Regions from separate parts of the Arthrobacter sp. Rue61a genome, predicted to be linked through region 3. Evidence: predicted binding sites of a transcription regulator. Region 3 holds the regulator's gene; each other region holds the start of a gene.
The links. Region 3 encodes LexA, which represses DNA repair genes until DNA is damaged. Its sites were predicted from a motif close to TCGAACANNTGTTCGA; they were not measured.
Positions count from the first base shown of each region.

Region 1 (3,163 bases), 240 kb from region 3:
ACGGCAAGCTCGTGGAAACCGTGGTGAAGCGCGGTTACCGGCTGCGGGCTTAGATTCTCTGACACGCTACGCCGCCTTCACCAAGGGGAGTTCGTCCCAGTTGGTGGTGTAGCGGGGGCTGAGCATGTCGCGTTTCATGGACCAGTCCGGGCCGCCCTTGATTCCGGCATGACCCAGACCGATGGAACCGCGGCCGTACCGCTTGCTGACTTGCTCCAGCAAGGTGCCGATCCCGCGTTCCTCATGCCGGTTCTCGAAGATCTCCAACGGTTTCTGGTTGCCGCTTGGCCGGAGATCCGTGACCATGATCCCGGCTTTGGCGTACTTCACGCCTTCCTGGATCTTTGGAACCAGTGCGTGCGCGGCCTTGGTCAGCAGCACGGGATCCGAGGTTGGCATTGGCAGCCTGACGTTGACTGTGGGGAATGATTTGTCGTTCGGGTTATAGACCGATGTTGCGGCAAAGGCAGTCAGCAGCTTGGCCTGAAGATCATGTTTGGCCAGCCTGGCACTGGCCATTTGGCCGTAGACGCTGAGCACCTGCCGCAACTCGGCTGCAGTGGTAATCGGTGTGGAGAAGGAACGGGAGAAAATTAGCTGGTCCCGTCCTATCCGTTCCTCCTCCATGGGGATGCAGGGCGTGCCCTGCAGTTCCAAAATGGTCCGCATCATGACGATGGAAAACTTGTCCCGCAACGCCACCGGGTCGGCGCGGACCAGGTCCAGGATCGAGAAGATTCCCATCGCATTCAAGCGTTTGGTGAGCCTGGTGGCCACGCCCCAGATCTCGATTACCGAAAGCCGTGCCATGAGTGCTTCGCGTTGGACTTCCGGGATGGAGTCCCAACGGCACACTCCCTTGAAGGCCGGATTGTGCTTGGCCCACTTGTTGGCAAGCTTGGCCAGGGTCTTGGTGCGCGCGATTCCTACGCAGACGGGAACCCCAACGTGCTGCTGGCACGCGGCCTTGATAGTCCGTCCCAGCTCCAGCAGATCGTCCGGTTGTCCCTTCACTCCAAGGAACGCCTCATCAATGGAGTACACCTCCTGCCATGCCGAGTACCGGGCCAGAAGCTCCATGACCCGCGAGCTGATGTCTCCATACAGTTCGTAGTTGCTTGAGAGTGCCACGAGCCCCCACTCCTTGGCGCGCGGAGCAAGCTTGAACCACGGCTCCCCAAGTCCTATCCCCAGCTTTTTGGCCTCCGGCGACCTTGTCACGGCGCAGCCGTCGTTGTTGGACAGGACGATCAGCGGTTTGCCCTCCAACGCCGGGTTAAAGGCCCGCTCCGCCGAGGCATAGAAGCAGTTGATATCCACGTGGGCAATCTCCTGCATCCGGTGCATGAGCGCTGGCTTGGACATTTCCATCCCTTGATCGGCAATAGCACGCGCGCTCCTGTTTCAGTGCAGGACACGCCGTGCATTCGAACATATATTCGAATACTTCTACTGTACCTTTTGGCCCCGACAAAAACTTCGCTGCCCAATGGATCCAGAGGATTTCATGGAGTCTTCCGTGTTCCTCAACCGTCTGACCGCAGTTCGTTGGAACAACGCCGTATTAGCCAGCTACGTCAGGAACCTGCCGTTCTCTGAGTAGGGATTTAGCTGCCGTTACTGGCCATGCTGGCTCTCAAGTGTTTCCGGGCTCTTGAGTAGCGAGTCCTGGCAGCCGTTGCCGACAATCCCAACAGGGCGCCGGCCTCGGCCACTCCGAAGCCATCCCACACGATCAGCATGACCAGTTCGCGGTCCTTCGGGCGCAAGGTGGCGAGGGCCTCGTGCACTTCGGCTTCGAGTCGGTGCCCAGGTCCAGGGTCGTGAATCAAGCCGGCTCGTAGTTTCTCGGACAGGGCGCCCCTGCGGAGCTTGCCGCGTCTGTAGTTGGCCAGCACGCCTTTTGCGACACCAAAGCTCCAGGCCCGTTGCTCGTCGAGGCTGACCGGCAGCCGGTCGCGTTGACGCCAAAGAACGATGAGCGTCTCGGAGACGCAATCGGTGGCGTCCCCGGTCGGATCGACCCGGCGAAAGAATACGCCATCAAGGCAGGAGTCAGGGCACGGGCGCTGTCTTCAAAATCTTCCTCGGCGTTGGTAGAGGTCGTCACGGATTCAAGCCTGGCGGGCGTCACTGCTCCAGCCCCTTGATCATTCCCTGGCAGCCGAGACGCCAATGATCCTCCTCCAGCTGCTCAGCGTTCCCTGTCTCCGCCGCAGAAACAGTCACGGTCATGCGCTCCACGACACCGCCGCCATCGGTGGCGACAGTTGCCGGCCACGCCAACGATTGCCGAAGGACCGTCACAGCTGCAGCCTGACCCTGAACGTTGCCTTGCTCGTGCTGATCCAGCCATTCCTTCTGCCAGAGGCACCTGACAATGTGTTCATACCGGACCGTGGGGGCAATATCTTGCGTAATGATGCCATCACCCTGATCGTTGGCCCGATACATGTCCGCCTCTTTGAGTGCGGAAGCGTCCTTCAGCCCTGCTTCGTTATACCTCGGCGGGAGCGGCAGGGATGCGTACTTTGTTTTGGCGAACTCCACGTAGTCGGAAGCCAGCGGGTTGATCCATTCCGAATGTGGGATGGCCTCATTCCGCACCGGCCCCTCACTGGCAGCCGTTGGAACCGGCGGCGGGTTCTCCACGTCTTCGGCAAGGAACCCCATGAAGTTCGCGACAGCGGGCGCAGCGACGCCAACCCCACCCAGGCACGTCACTCCAGCAAGCAGAAACGCTATCCACCTCCGGCGCCGCCCTTTGGAAGACGGCTTCCGTGAGGACTCCATGGCCCGCAGATGGCCAGTGATGCCGTCCGTGGTTTCCGGTGCCATGGCCCATTGGCTTGCGGGATCCGCACGTCGGAGTGCCTCATCAAGTTGGTCTTCGTTCACGATTCCCCACAACCTTCAATAACGTCTGTCACTAATTCATGTCCGGCACACCAGTAAACGTGGCAGCGGAAACATAGATTTTCCGTCACGGACACCACAGTTAGTCACTTTGGGGCGGCACCAGGATGGTCTCAGCTCCGCAGCGAAGGACAAGATGGTCCGTCTGGCCCGCAAGCGTGCAGTCCTGAGGTTCGAAGACATAGACCAAGAACTGGGGACCCGCATTCACGACCCATTCAGCCGAGGCGTAGGCAGTGCCTAGAGG
Region 1 covers NC_018531.1:1,406,330-1,409,492, reverse strand. The annotation lists gene ARUE_RS06565 (uroporphyrinogen-III synthase) at 1-53, shown strand, start outside; gene ARUE_RS06560 (Y-family DNA polymerase) at 67-1,365, opposite strand; partial or broken gene ARUE_RS06555 (RNA polymerase sigma factor) at 1,608-2,000, opposite strand; gene ARUE_RS06550 (hypothetical protein) at 2,131-2,898, opposite strand.
Region 1: a site for LexA is predicted at 1,428-1,443, ahead of ARUE_RS06560 (Y-family DNA polymerase). Genes of this name have one in related genera too.

Region 2 (3,163 bases), 250 kb from region 3:
GGTCCGCTAGCCCGGCGGACCTCCTTGTAACTGTCCCCGAAATGGCCCTGGTTTTCACATCGGCGCCTTGATCCGGCGTGGCGTTCCGCGCCTGAGGACGAGGAGCCCGTGATTGGGCAAACAAGGGAAGAGTACAGAATTGCGTGAATACAGCGGTCAATGTACTTTTTTCGTATGGAGACACTCACTCAGGCGCCTGTGCTGGCCCGGTTTGGCTATGCGGTGTCGGATGCGACCCGCGCACGGATTCTTCTTGCCCTCTCTGACGCCTCGTCCTATCCCTCGGATCTGGCTGATTCGTTGGGGGTGTCGAGGCAGAGCATGTCCAATCATCTGACGTGCCTTCGCGGCTGTGGCTTAGTGGTGGCGGTTCCTGATGGGCGGCGGAGCCGGTATGAGCTGGCGGATGCCAGGCTTGGTCATGCGATCAAAGACCTGATCGGCGTGGTTCTGGCCGTGGACCCGGCTTGCTGTGCGCCGGATGGGGAGTGCTTCGCATGACGGTAGTGATGAACGCAGCGGTATCGGATCGCCGAACGGTCCTGAGCCGCAGGATCCGGCTGTTCGCTGCAGCGACCATCACTTACAACGTCATAGAGGCGGTCGCGGCGCTCTGGGCCGGAGGGGTCGCGGATTCCTCGGCGCTGATCGGCTTCGGACTGGACTCGGTCATTGAGGTGACCTCTGCTCTGGCGTTGTCTTGGCAGTTCTCTGCCGAGGATCCGGAGCGGCGTGAGCACCTGACGTTGCGGATCATAGCCGTCTCCTTCTTCGTCTTGGCTGCGTTCGTGACCGTGGACGCTGTCCGCTCACTCTTGGGGGCGGGGGAGGCTCAGCATTCAACGCCGGGCATCGTTATCGCTGCGTTGAGTTTGGCGATCATGCCGGTGCTGTCGTGGGCTCAGCGACGTGCCGGGCGTGAGCTCGGTTCCAGGACCGCCGTCGCCGATTCCAAGCAGACCTTGCTCTGCACGTACCTTTCCGCCGTTCTGCTGATCGGCTTGGTCCTGAACAGTACCCTGGGCTGGTGGTGGGCCGATGCCGGCGCGGCGCTGGTCATTGCCGGAATAGCCGTCCGCGAAGGTATCAACGCCTGGAAGGGCGAAGCTTGCTGCGCCATTCCGGACGCCGATCACGGCCATGCGAATTCCTGCTGCGCCGAGTGCGGATCGGATGCTGTGGCTGTCACTGTTGCCGCGGAGCTTGGAACAAAGCCGGCCGAACGATGAGCGCAGTCATTTCCGGTCGATGGGTCCGCATCGCGATCTGGATCCTCCTCGGCGCAATCGTTGGTGCGGGAGCGATCTGGTACGCAGTGCTCACCGCCAACAAGCCGGCTCCGGCTGCCCCACTTGCGGCCGCTGAAGCTCGGCTTGTCAGGGAGGACAGTCACCGGGTGACGAGCCCGGCCATGGAGAAAGCCCAGCTGGTGGAGTTCCTGGACTTCGAGTGTGAATCCTGCCTCGCCGCTGAGCCTCTGGTGGAGGAGTTGAAAAAGGAGTACGGGGACAGGATTACGTTCGTCCACCGCTATTTCCCGCTGCCCGGTCACCGAAACTCAGGCGCCGCTGCACTGGCCGCGGAGGCTGCTGCCCAGCAGGGTAGGTATCAGGAAATGGCAGCGAAACTCTTCGCGACACAAAGCGAATGGGGCGAAAAGCAGACCTCCCAGGCAGCGCAGTTCAGGACCTTCGCCCAAGAAATCGGCCTGGAGATGGATCAGTACGATGCCGCGGTGGCAGACCAGGCCAGCAAGGACCGGATCAGCCGGGACGTCGCCGACGGGAAAGCGCTCGGCGTGACTGGCACGCCTACGTTCTTCCTGAACGGAAAGAAGCTCACCCTGAATACCGAAGCCCAGTTCCGCCAGCTCCTCGACGACGCCGTGCGCTAAATGGCCGGAAAGGCCTAGGCAGCTGCCACGTCCTTTCCCTGAGCGCACCATGGTGGTCCGCTAGCCCAAATGTCCGCCCTTGGCTGTACACTCAATTATCGAACATATATTCGAATAAAGGTGTGTTGTGGGCGTGATAGTCGGCCCCCGCGTGATAGATGCGGGCTTCTCCCTAATGTCAGTACTGCTGGCGCCTATACCGGTGGCGGCGGGGTATCCGTCACCTGCGCAGGACTATTTTGATGGCCGCATCGATCTCAATGAGCACTTGATCAAGGATGTCACCAGCACTTTCGTGGTGAGGGTGACGGGTCAGTCCATGGAGGGCGCCGGGATCAGCGACGGCGACGAGTTGATCGTCAACCGGGCCCTCGAGCCCAAGGATGGGTCCGTCGTCGTGGCTGTCCTTGATGGCGAGCTGACCATCAAGAGGCTGCGCGTCACGCCGTCAGGTGTAATTCTGCAGGCGGACAATCCCAAGTATCCGGACATTCGCGTTCCGGCGTTGTCTGAGCTGACCATCTGGGGCGTCGCCACCACGTGCCTGCATCACATCTAGGTGACGCGCGCCGGTGGTGCTGTCGAGTTTCTCACCACCAGTTTCGGCGTGACTCGCCTGTCAGCGACGGGCGCCTCGGGATTGCTGAGGCGTTCCAGCGCGACGGTGCCCGCAATCTGTCCCAGCTCAGTAGCGTGAAGGTCGACGGAGGTGAGATCGATGCCGTGGAGTCCGGAGGTCCTCGAATTGTCGTAACCCACCAAGGAGAGCTCGGATGGCACCGAGAGGCCTTTGGCATACGCGGCCTCCCGGGCACCCAGGGCCAGCTGGTCGTTGTGGGTGAAGATTGCCGTTGGTCGCTCGGTCATGCTGAGCAGTTCGGTGGCCGCGCGCTGTCCGGCGTCCTGGGTGAAGTCCTCAGCCGCGAGCATAAGTGGCTTCAGCCCGGCGTCGCGCATGGTTTTCGCGTAGCTCTGCCTCCGGACCGTATGCCCGTCGTACACGGGCCCGGCCAAGTGGGCGATTCTCGTGTGACCCAGCCCGATGAGGTGTTCAGTGGCGGCGCGGGCGCCGGCAGCGTCGTCCGAATAGACGCTATCCACTCCCTCTACGGGGCGCGTCACGCTCACGAGCGGGACAATGTGGGCCAACTCCCGGACCCGCTCCTCGGAATCCAGCAGCGTGGCGGCGATGATGATGCCCACCCGTGCCTCAATCAGCGACTCCAGCGCGCCTTGATCCTCACCGTCAATGGACCGCGAGACGCTGAG
Region 2 covers NC_018531.1:1,401,138-1,404,300, forward strand. The annotation lists gene ARUE_RS06515 (dihydrofolate reductase family protein) at 1-10, shown strand, start outside; gene ARUE_RS06520 (ArsR/SmtB family transcription factor) at 175-501, shown strand; gene ARUE_RS06525 (cation diffusion facilitator family transporter) at 498-1,229, shown strand; gene ARUE_RS06530 (DsbA family protein) at 1,226-1,894, shown strand; gene ARUE_RS06535 (LexA family protein) at 2,022-2,453, shown strand; gene ARUE_RS06540 (LacI family DNA-binding transcriptional regulator) at 2,450-3,163, opposite strand, start outside.
Region 2: a site for LexA is predicted at 1,993-2,008, ahead of ARUE_RS06535 (LexA family protein). Genes of this name have one in related genera too.

Region 3 (3,163 bases):
CGATCAGACGCTCGCGTCCGGCCAACAGGGTCAAGGCGCTCGGAGTATTGTCGTGCGCGAACTCGTGGTAAGCCTCATCCACGATCACAATGGCCTGGCTCGCTTCGCCGGCCTCATAGACGGCCTCGACGACGTCAAGGCTCAGGCCTGTACCCGTGGGGTTATTGGGTGAACACAGGAACACAATGTTGGCTCCCGTTTCCCGAACCTGGGCAGCGGCTGATTGGGCATCCAGCCCGTAGTCGTCGGCACGCACTCCGCGGACATACTCGGTGTCTGTGCCACTGGCAAGCAGGGGGTACATGGAGTACGTGGGAGGGAAGCCCAAGGCCTTGCGGCCGGGTCCGCCAAATGCCTGAAGGATCTGCTGCAGGACTTCATTGGATCCGTTGGCGGCCCAAATGTTGTCCGGAGAAAGTCCGTGGCCAAGGTACTCGGCCAAGGCTTCACGAAGTTCCGTGAACTCGCGGTCCGGATAGCGGTTCAGTCCTGTGGCCGCAGCGGCTACGGCCTCGGTGATGGCGGCTTGGACATCTGCGGGGACGCCATGAGTGTTCTCGTTGACATTGAGCAGAATGGGGACATCAAGCTGCGGTGCGCCGTAGGGGCTCAGTCCACGCAGGTTGGTCCGGAGGGGAAGTCGGTCAAGTCGCTCAAGCTGGTCACTCACCAACTTAGTTTAAGGGGCCTCCGGCACTGCCGACTAACTGTGACGCCCGATCACGGGTTCCTGCGGATGGGAACTGGCTCAGTTCGCCGGAACGAACAGCTGCTGGCCTGGCAGGATGCGACCGCCGCGGAGGTCGTTCAGCTGGATGATCTCGGCGATGACATCCCGAGGGTCCCGCTCGGGAGCGGCAGCGCCGGCGATGCCCCACAGGGACTGCCCCGGCTGAACCGTGACGGTGACGGCAACGGGCGGACGCAGTTGGGACTGCGAGTCCGAGGCCTTGGCTGGAGAGTTGATGAAACCGGCCAGGCTCAGCAGTGCCGCCACCAGCAGCATTGCCGGAATGCCGAAGAAAACAATCCGTCCCCGCCGGGTGAGACGCAGGCGAGCAGATGCCTGGGTGGTGCGGAAATCAGCGAACGTAGTGATTGCGGACATGAGCTGAGCCCTTCTGAGCTATTGCCAAGCTCCGGGGTGCCCGGTGCTTGGCGGCCAATTCTTGGTGTTCCCTTCCTCTGGCTCCGGATATTCGAACGCTATGTTCGAACATCCGGCTTCAGCATCAGGTTTATAGAACACATATTCGAACCTTGCTATGACATTTTTAGCACTTATCAACGAACGGTGTCGAGACTCGCTAGAACAAATGTTTGATAAACGCCTGTGCCTGCCCTACGTTTGAGTGAAGAAACAGCACTGTTTCAGTGGAACAGGAGGGTCTGACATTTTTTGCAGACCCGACAACCCCGGGCACGGTTCGGGGCCGAACGGAAGGGCATTGGCGAACATGGCAGCGAAAGCCACAGGCGGCGGGGCACCCCTGCGGAGCCAGCAGCCTCAAAAGAGTCCCAAGAGCCTGACTGTCCGGCAGAAGAAGATCCTGGAGACCATCCAACGGTCGGTCAATGACAACGGTTACCCGCCCAGCATGCGTGAGATCGGCGACACCGTGGGTCTGGCCAGTTTGTCGAGCGTTACTCATCAGTTGTCCCAATTGGAGAAGCTTGGTTATCTCCGCAGGGATCCCAAGCGTCCGCGCGCCATGGAAGTCCTGATGCCGCTGACCCTTGATGGTGGGGCGATTCCGGGAGTGGAAGCGCCCACCACCCTTCGCAGCGCGGGTGGCCTTGCCGTAACGGAACTCGCCAGCGCCAGCGATACCGCCATGGTTCCGCTGGTTGGCCGCATCGCTGCCGGTGGCCCAATCCTGGCTGACCAGACGGTGGAAGACGTACTTGCACTCCCCCGGCAACTTGTGGGGCACGGCGAATTGTTCATGCTGAAAGTGGCCGGCGACTCCATGATTGATGCCGCCATCTGTGACGGTGACTGGGTGGTGGTCCGCCGCCAGAACGACGCCATCAACGGCGACATCGTGGCCGCCCTGCTGGATGACGAAGCAACCGTGAAGACCTTCCGCCAGCGTGACGGCCATACGTGGCTGCTCCCCCAAAACACCCAGTACGAACCCATCCTCGGCGATCAGGCCACCATCATGGGCAAAGTAGTTTCGGTACTGCGCTCTCTCTAGACGCCGTTCCCCCTAGACGCAGCTCCATCTAGACGCCCCTTCCCGTGGACACCAGCAGGTGTCCACGGGAAGGTTGCGCTACGGGGCCTTAGCCGAGCCCAGACGCTCCAGAACGCCTCGGACCACTGATCGGTCCGTCGTTGCCCAGAAGGGCGGCAGGGCGGCACGCAGGAAGCCTCCGTAACGTTCCGTCGAAAGCCTCGAGTCGAGCACTGCCACTACCCCTTTGTCGCCCGTCGAGCGGATCAGGCGGCCAGCGCCCTGCGCCAGCCTGATGGCAGCGTGCGTTGCTGATACGGCCATGAAGCCATTCCCGCCTGATTGTGCCACTGCCCGGGAGCGGGCAGTCATGAGGGGATCATCGGGGCGCGGGAAGGGAATGCGGTCAATCACCACCAGACGGCATGAGCCGCCAGGAACGTCGACCCCCTGCCACAGTGACATTGTTCCAAAGAGGCAGGTGTCCGGCTCATCCGCGAATTGCTTTACGAGGGCCGCCATAGTTGATTCGCCCTGGCAGAGGATATCCACGTCCAGCCGGAGTCGCATGGCATCGGCTGCTTCCTCTGCCGCACGCCGTGAGGAGAACAGGCACAGAGCCCCGCCTCCGGAGGCCCGGATGAGGTCTTCCAATTCGTCCAGCGCCTCGGGCGAAGTTCCCCGACCGGGTTTGGGCAGGTGCTTAGCCACGTACAACACACCCTGCTTGGGGTAGTCAAAGGGCGATCCGACATCGATCCCTGTCCAACTCGGGGCACCGTCGCCAATCAGGCCGAGGCCGCCTGCTGCCGGCTCGAAGGCAGAGCCTATGGCCAGCGTGGCGGAAGTCAGCACCACGGTATGGCCGGCGAAGAGGCCCTCCCGAAGCCGTCCCGCGACACTGAGCGGGGCGATATTGATCAAAGCCGGGGCAGTCTCATCCGGTTGCGAATAGCCCTGCTGGGGGTCGAATGTGCTGTTCC
Region 3 covers NC_018531.1:1,647,208-1,650,370, reverse strand. The annotation lists gene ARUE_RS07595 (histidinol-phosphate transaminase) at 1-670, opposite strand, end outside; gene ARUE_RS07590 (LysM peptidoglycan-binding domain-containing protein) at 749-1,108, opposite strand; gene lexA (transcriptional repressor LexA) at 1,458-2,201, shown strand; gene ARUE_RS07580 (ATP-dependent DNA helicase) at 2,280-3,163, opposite strand, start outside.

Region 4 (3,163 bases), 1.8 Mb from region 3:
AGCTTGGGGGCGTCGGCAACCTGGACGAAGAAGATCTTCTCCGCGTTGATCTGCTCGATCGGCGCGGTGTCCCAGTCGCGGGAAAGGATGTGGAACGAGTCCAGGCAGGTGCCGAGGTTGGGGTGGTCAACCATCTCCACCAGGCGGTACGCATGCTCGTAGTCGTTGACGTACTTGCCCCAAGCCAAGGCCTCGTAGGCAACCTTGACGCCGTGATCCCCGGCCAGTTCTGCAAGTTCTGCCAGCTGGGAGGCGCGGAGTTCGTCGTCGTCGATGGTTGCGGTGGCCACGTTGGAGCAGACCAGGATGGTGTCCATGCCCAGACGTTCCATGAGGTTGAACTTGGCCTCGGCCCGCTTAAGGTTGGCCTTCAGCAGCTCCGGCGTGACGCCGTCGAAATCGCGGAACGGCTGGTAGAGATCAAGGCCCAGGCCAAGGTCGGCAGCCATTTTCCGGACTTCTTCCGGGCTGTGCGGTGAAGTGACGAGGTCCTGTTCAAAGATCTCGATGCCATCGAAACCCGCGATGGCGCAGGCCTGCATCTTCTCCTTCAGCGTGCCGGACAGGCAGACTGTGGCGATTCCGGTGCGCATCAGTGGCCTGCCTTCGTCAGCTCGGGGGTCAGCGAAGCCGCGGCGTCCTCCACTGCGATGAGTTCCAGGAAGTGTGCCCGCATCCGCTCGCGGTCGGCCTCGCGGCCTGTGATGAGGTGGAAAGCGTCAGCCGCCTGACCGACTGCCATCCGGCCGCCGTCGAGGACGTCGCAGCCCTTTGCCCGCGCTTCGCGGACGAGTTGCGTCTCAATCGGGCGGTAGACAATGTCAGCCACCCACTGGCGTGGCTCCAGAAGTTCGATGTCGAGGGGCAGTCCCGGGTGGGCGGCCATGCCGATCGGGGTGCAGTGCACCAGACCGTCGGCAAGGGGCATGATGTCGCCGAGTTCTGCGGGGGCGTGCGCGGTGACTGTGGCCTGCGGGAAGAGGCCGCCAAGTTCAGCGGCTCGTTCCGCAGCCCGTGCCGGGTCCATGTCCACGAGGTTCAGCGTGCTGACGCCGGCTTTGAGGAGGGCATAGGCGACGGCGGAACCTGCACCGCCCGCACCGAGCTGGACAACGCGGTCCAGCTTGGCATTCGGGAGACCGTCGGCGAGCGCGGAGCCGAAGCCCGAGAAATCCGTGTTGTGGCCGGTAAACCGACCGTCCTGAATCAGGACCGTATTGACGGCACCCAGGCGACGGGCGTCGTCGGAAATTTCGTCAAGGTGTTCAAGCACCAGCTGCTTGCAAGGATGCGTGATGTTCAGGCCGTTGAAGCCCATGCGGTGGGCCGCTGTGAGGAGGTCTCCGACGGCGGTGGCCGGCAATGCGAGTTCCAGCAGGTCGAGGGGGCGGTACAGCAAGCGAAGGCCCTGCACATCGGCTTCGCGTTCGTGCATGGGCGGCGTGAGCGAGGGCATGACCCCTTCGCCTATGAGGCCCACCAGAACGGACTCGGCTCGGTTGCTCATCCTAAAGCTCCTTTGACTTCAGCACCCGGGGCGTTGGCGCTTTTCTGGGGCGCCGCCTGACCGGGTGTTATTTAGATTACTACAAGTGTTCATATTCCGCACGCTTGTTCTTATCGCGAACATCGAGGCGATGCACACCCAACTAGCTGGCATTTATGGTTGTTCTGAGCGCTGATAACAACCACTCATGCCAGTCAGTTGAGTTAGCGCTGGGGCAGGCGGGCCGCGAGTTCAGCCGCGGCTTCCTGCAGGGTGGGGACGTGCGCGATGAGTTCCTCCATGGTGAGGCGGAAGACCGGCACTGCGACGGCGAGTGAGGCGAAGGCGTGACCCTGGGAGTTGAGGACCGGGACGGCAACAGCGCGCATGCCGATCTCGTTTTCTTCATCCATCACGGCGTATCCCTGGCGGCGCACCTGTTCGATTTCGGCCCGGAACTTGTCCCGGTCGGTGATCGAGTGCTCGGTCAAGGGATCCAGGGGAAGCTCTTCCAGGAGTCGCTTCCGCTCGACCTCTTCTTCGAACGCGACGAGTGCCTTGCCCACGGAAGTGGTGTGCAAGGCGCCCAAGTGCCCGGGGTCGCTGGTGACGCGGAAGGTCTTGGGGCCATCCACCTTGTTCACGGTGAGGTGGTGGTTGCCGTCGCGGACGGACAGGATGGTGGCCTCATGGGTGCGCTCGGTGACTCGCTGGAGGACCGGCAGCGCTGTCGCGGCAAAACCGTGGTGGTTGGAAACGCGCTGACCCAGCTGGAAGACACGCAATCCCAGGTGATAACGGCGCCCATCGGGCTCGTAGTCCACGAACCCGTCACGGGTGAGCGAACCCAGCAGGCGATAGGTGGTGCTGAACGGAAGGCTGGCACTCCTGGCCAGATCGGCCGCACTTGCGCCACGCGGCTCATTGCCCAGAAGTACCAGCAGGCTCAGGGCCTTGCCGACCATGTCGGTCTTTGTGTCCTCTTTCACACTCATACGTCGATGCTCTCACATAGTGAGAGCTATTTCTAGATGGTGGGGACTTCTCTTGACAAGTGACCCCACTCACAGCCACTATTGCTGTATTGCACAAGTAGCTCTCACCATGTGGTTACTTTCGGGATGATCCGGCCGCACCTCGCTCTGGTCTTCCCACCGAAGCAAGATCCGCGACATCGTCGTCACAGAAGGAACCCCTCATGAGTCAAACAATGCCGTCAGCGACGCCAGGCACTGAAACCACCGCAGGAACTCCCAAGAAAGCCGCGCTTGCCAGCTTCCTTGGCAGCGCCGTTGAGTACTACGACTTCTTCATCTTCGGCTCGGCCGCAGCCCTGATCTTCCCGCATGTGTTCTTCCCGTCTGCCGATGCCAACGCAGCCATCATGTCGTTCGCGACCTTCGGCTTCGCTTACGTTGCCCGCCCCGTGGGCGCTGTGATCCTGGGCCACTTCGGTGACCGCATTGGCCGACAAAAAGTCCTCATGTTCACGCTGGTCCTCATGGGTGCCGCCACGTTCGTGATCGGCTGCCTCCCGGACTTCAAGACCATCGGCTGGTGGGCACCCGTCCTGCTGGTATTCGCCCGTCTCTGCCAGGGACTTTCTGCCGCTGGTGAGCAGGCCGGCGCCTCCTCAATGACGTTGGAGCACGCCCCGGACAACCGCCGCTCCTTCTT
Region 4 covers NC_018531.1:4,578,685-4,581,847, forward strand. The annotation lists gene ARUE_RS20975 (bifunctional sugar phosphate isomerase/epimerase/4-hydroxyphenylpyruvate dioxygenase family protein) at 1-593, opposite strand, end outside; gene ARUE_RS20980 (shikimate dehydrogenase) at 593-1,507, opposite strand; gene ARUE_RS20985 (IclR family transcriptional regulator) at 1,711-2,481, opposite strand; gene ARUE_RS20990 (MFS transporter) at 2,685-3,163, shown strand, end outside.
Region 4: a site for LexA is predicted at 1,604-1,619, ahead of ARUE_RS20980 (shikimate dehydrogenase). Genes of this name have one in related genera too.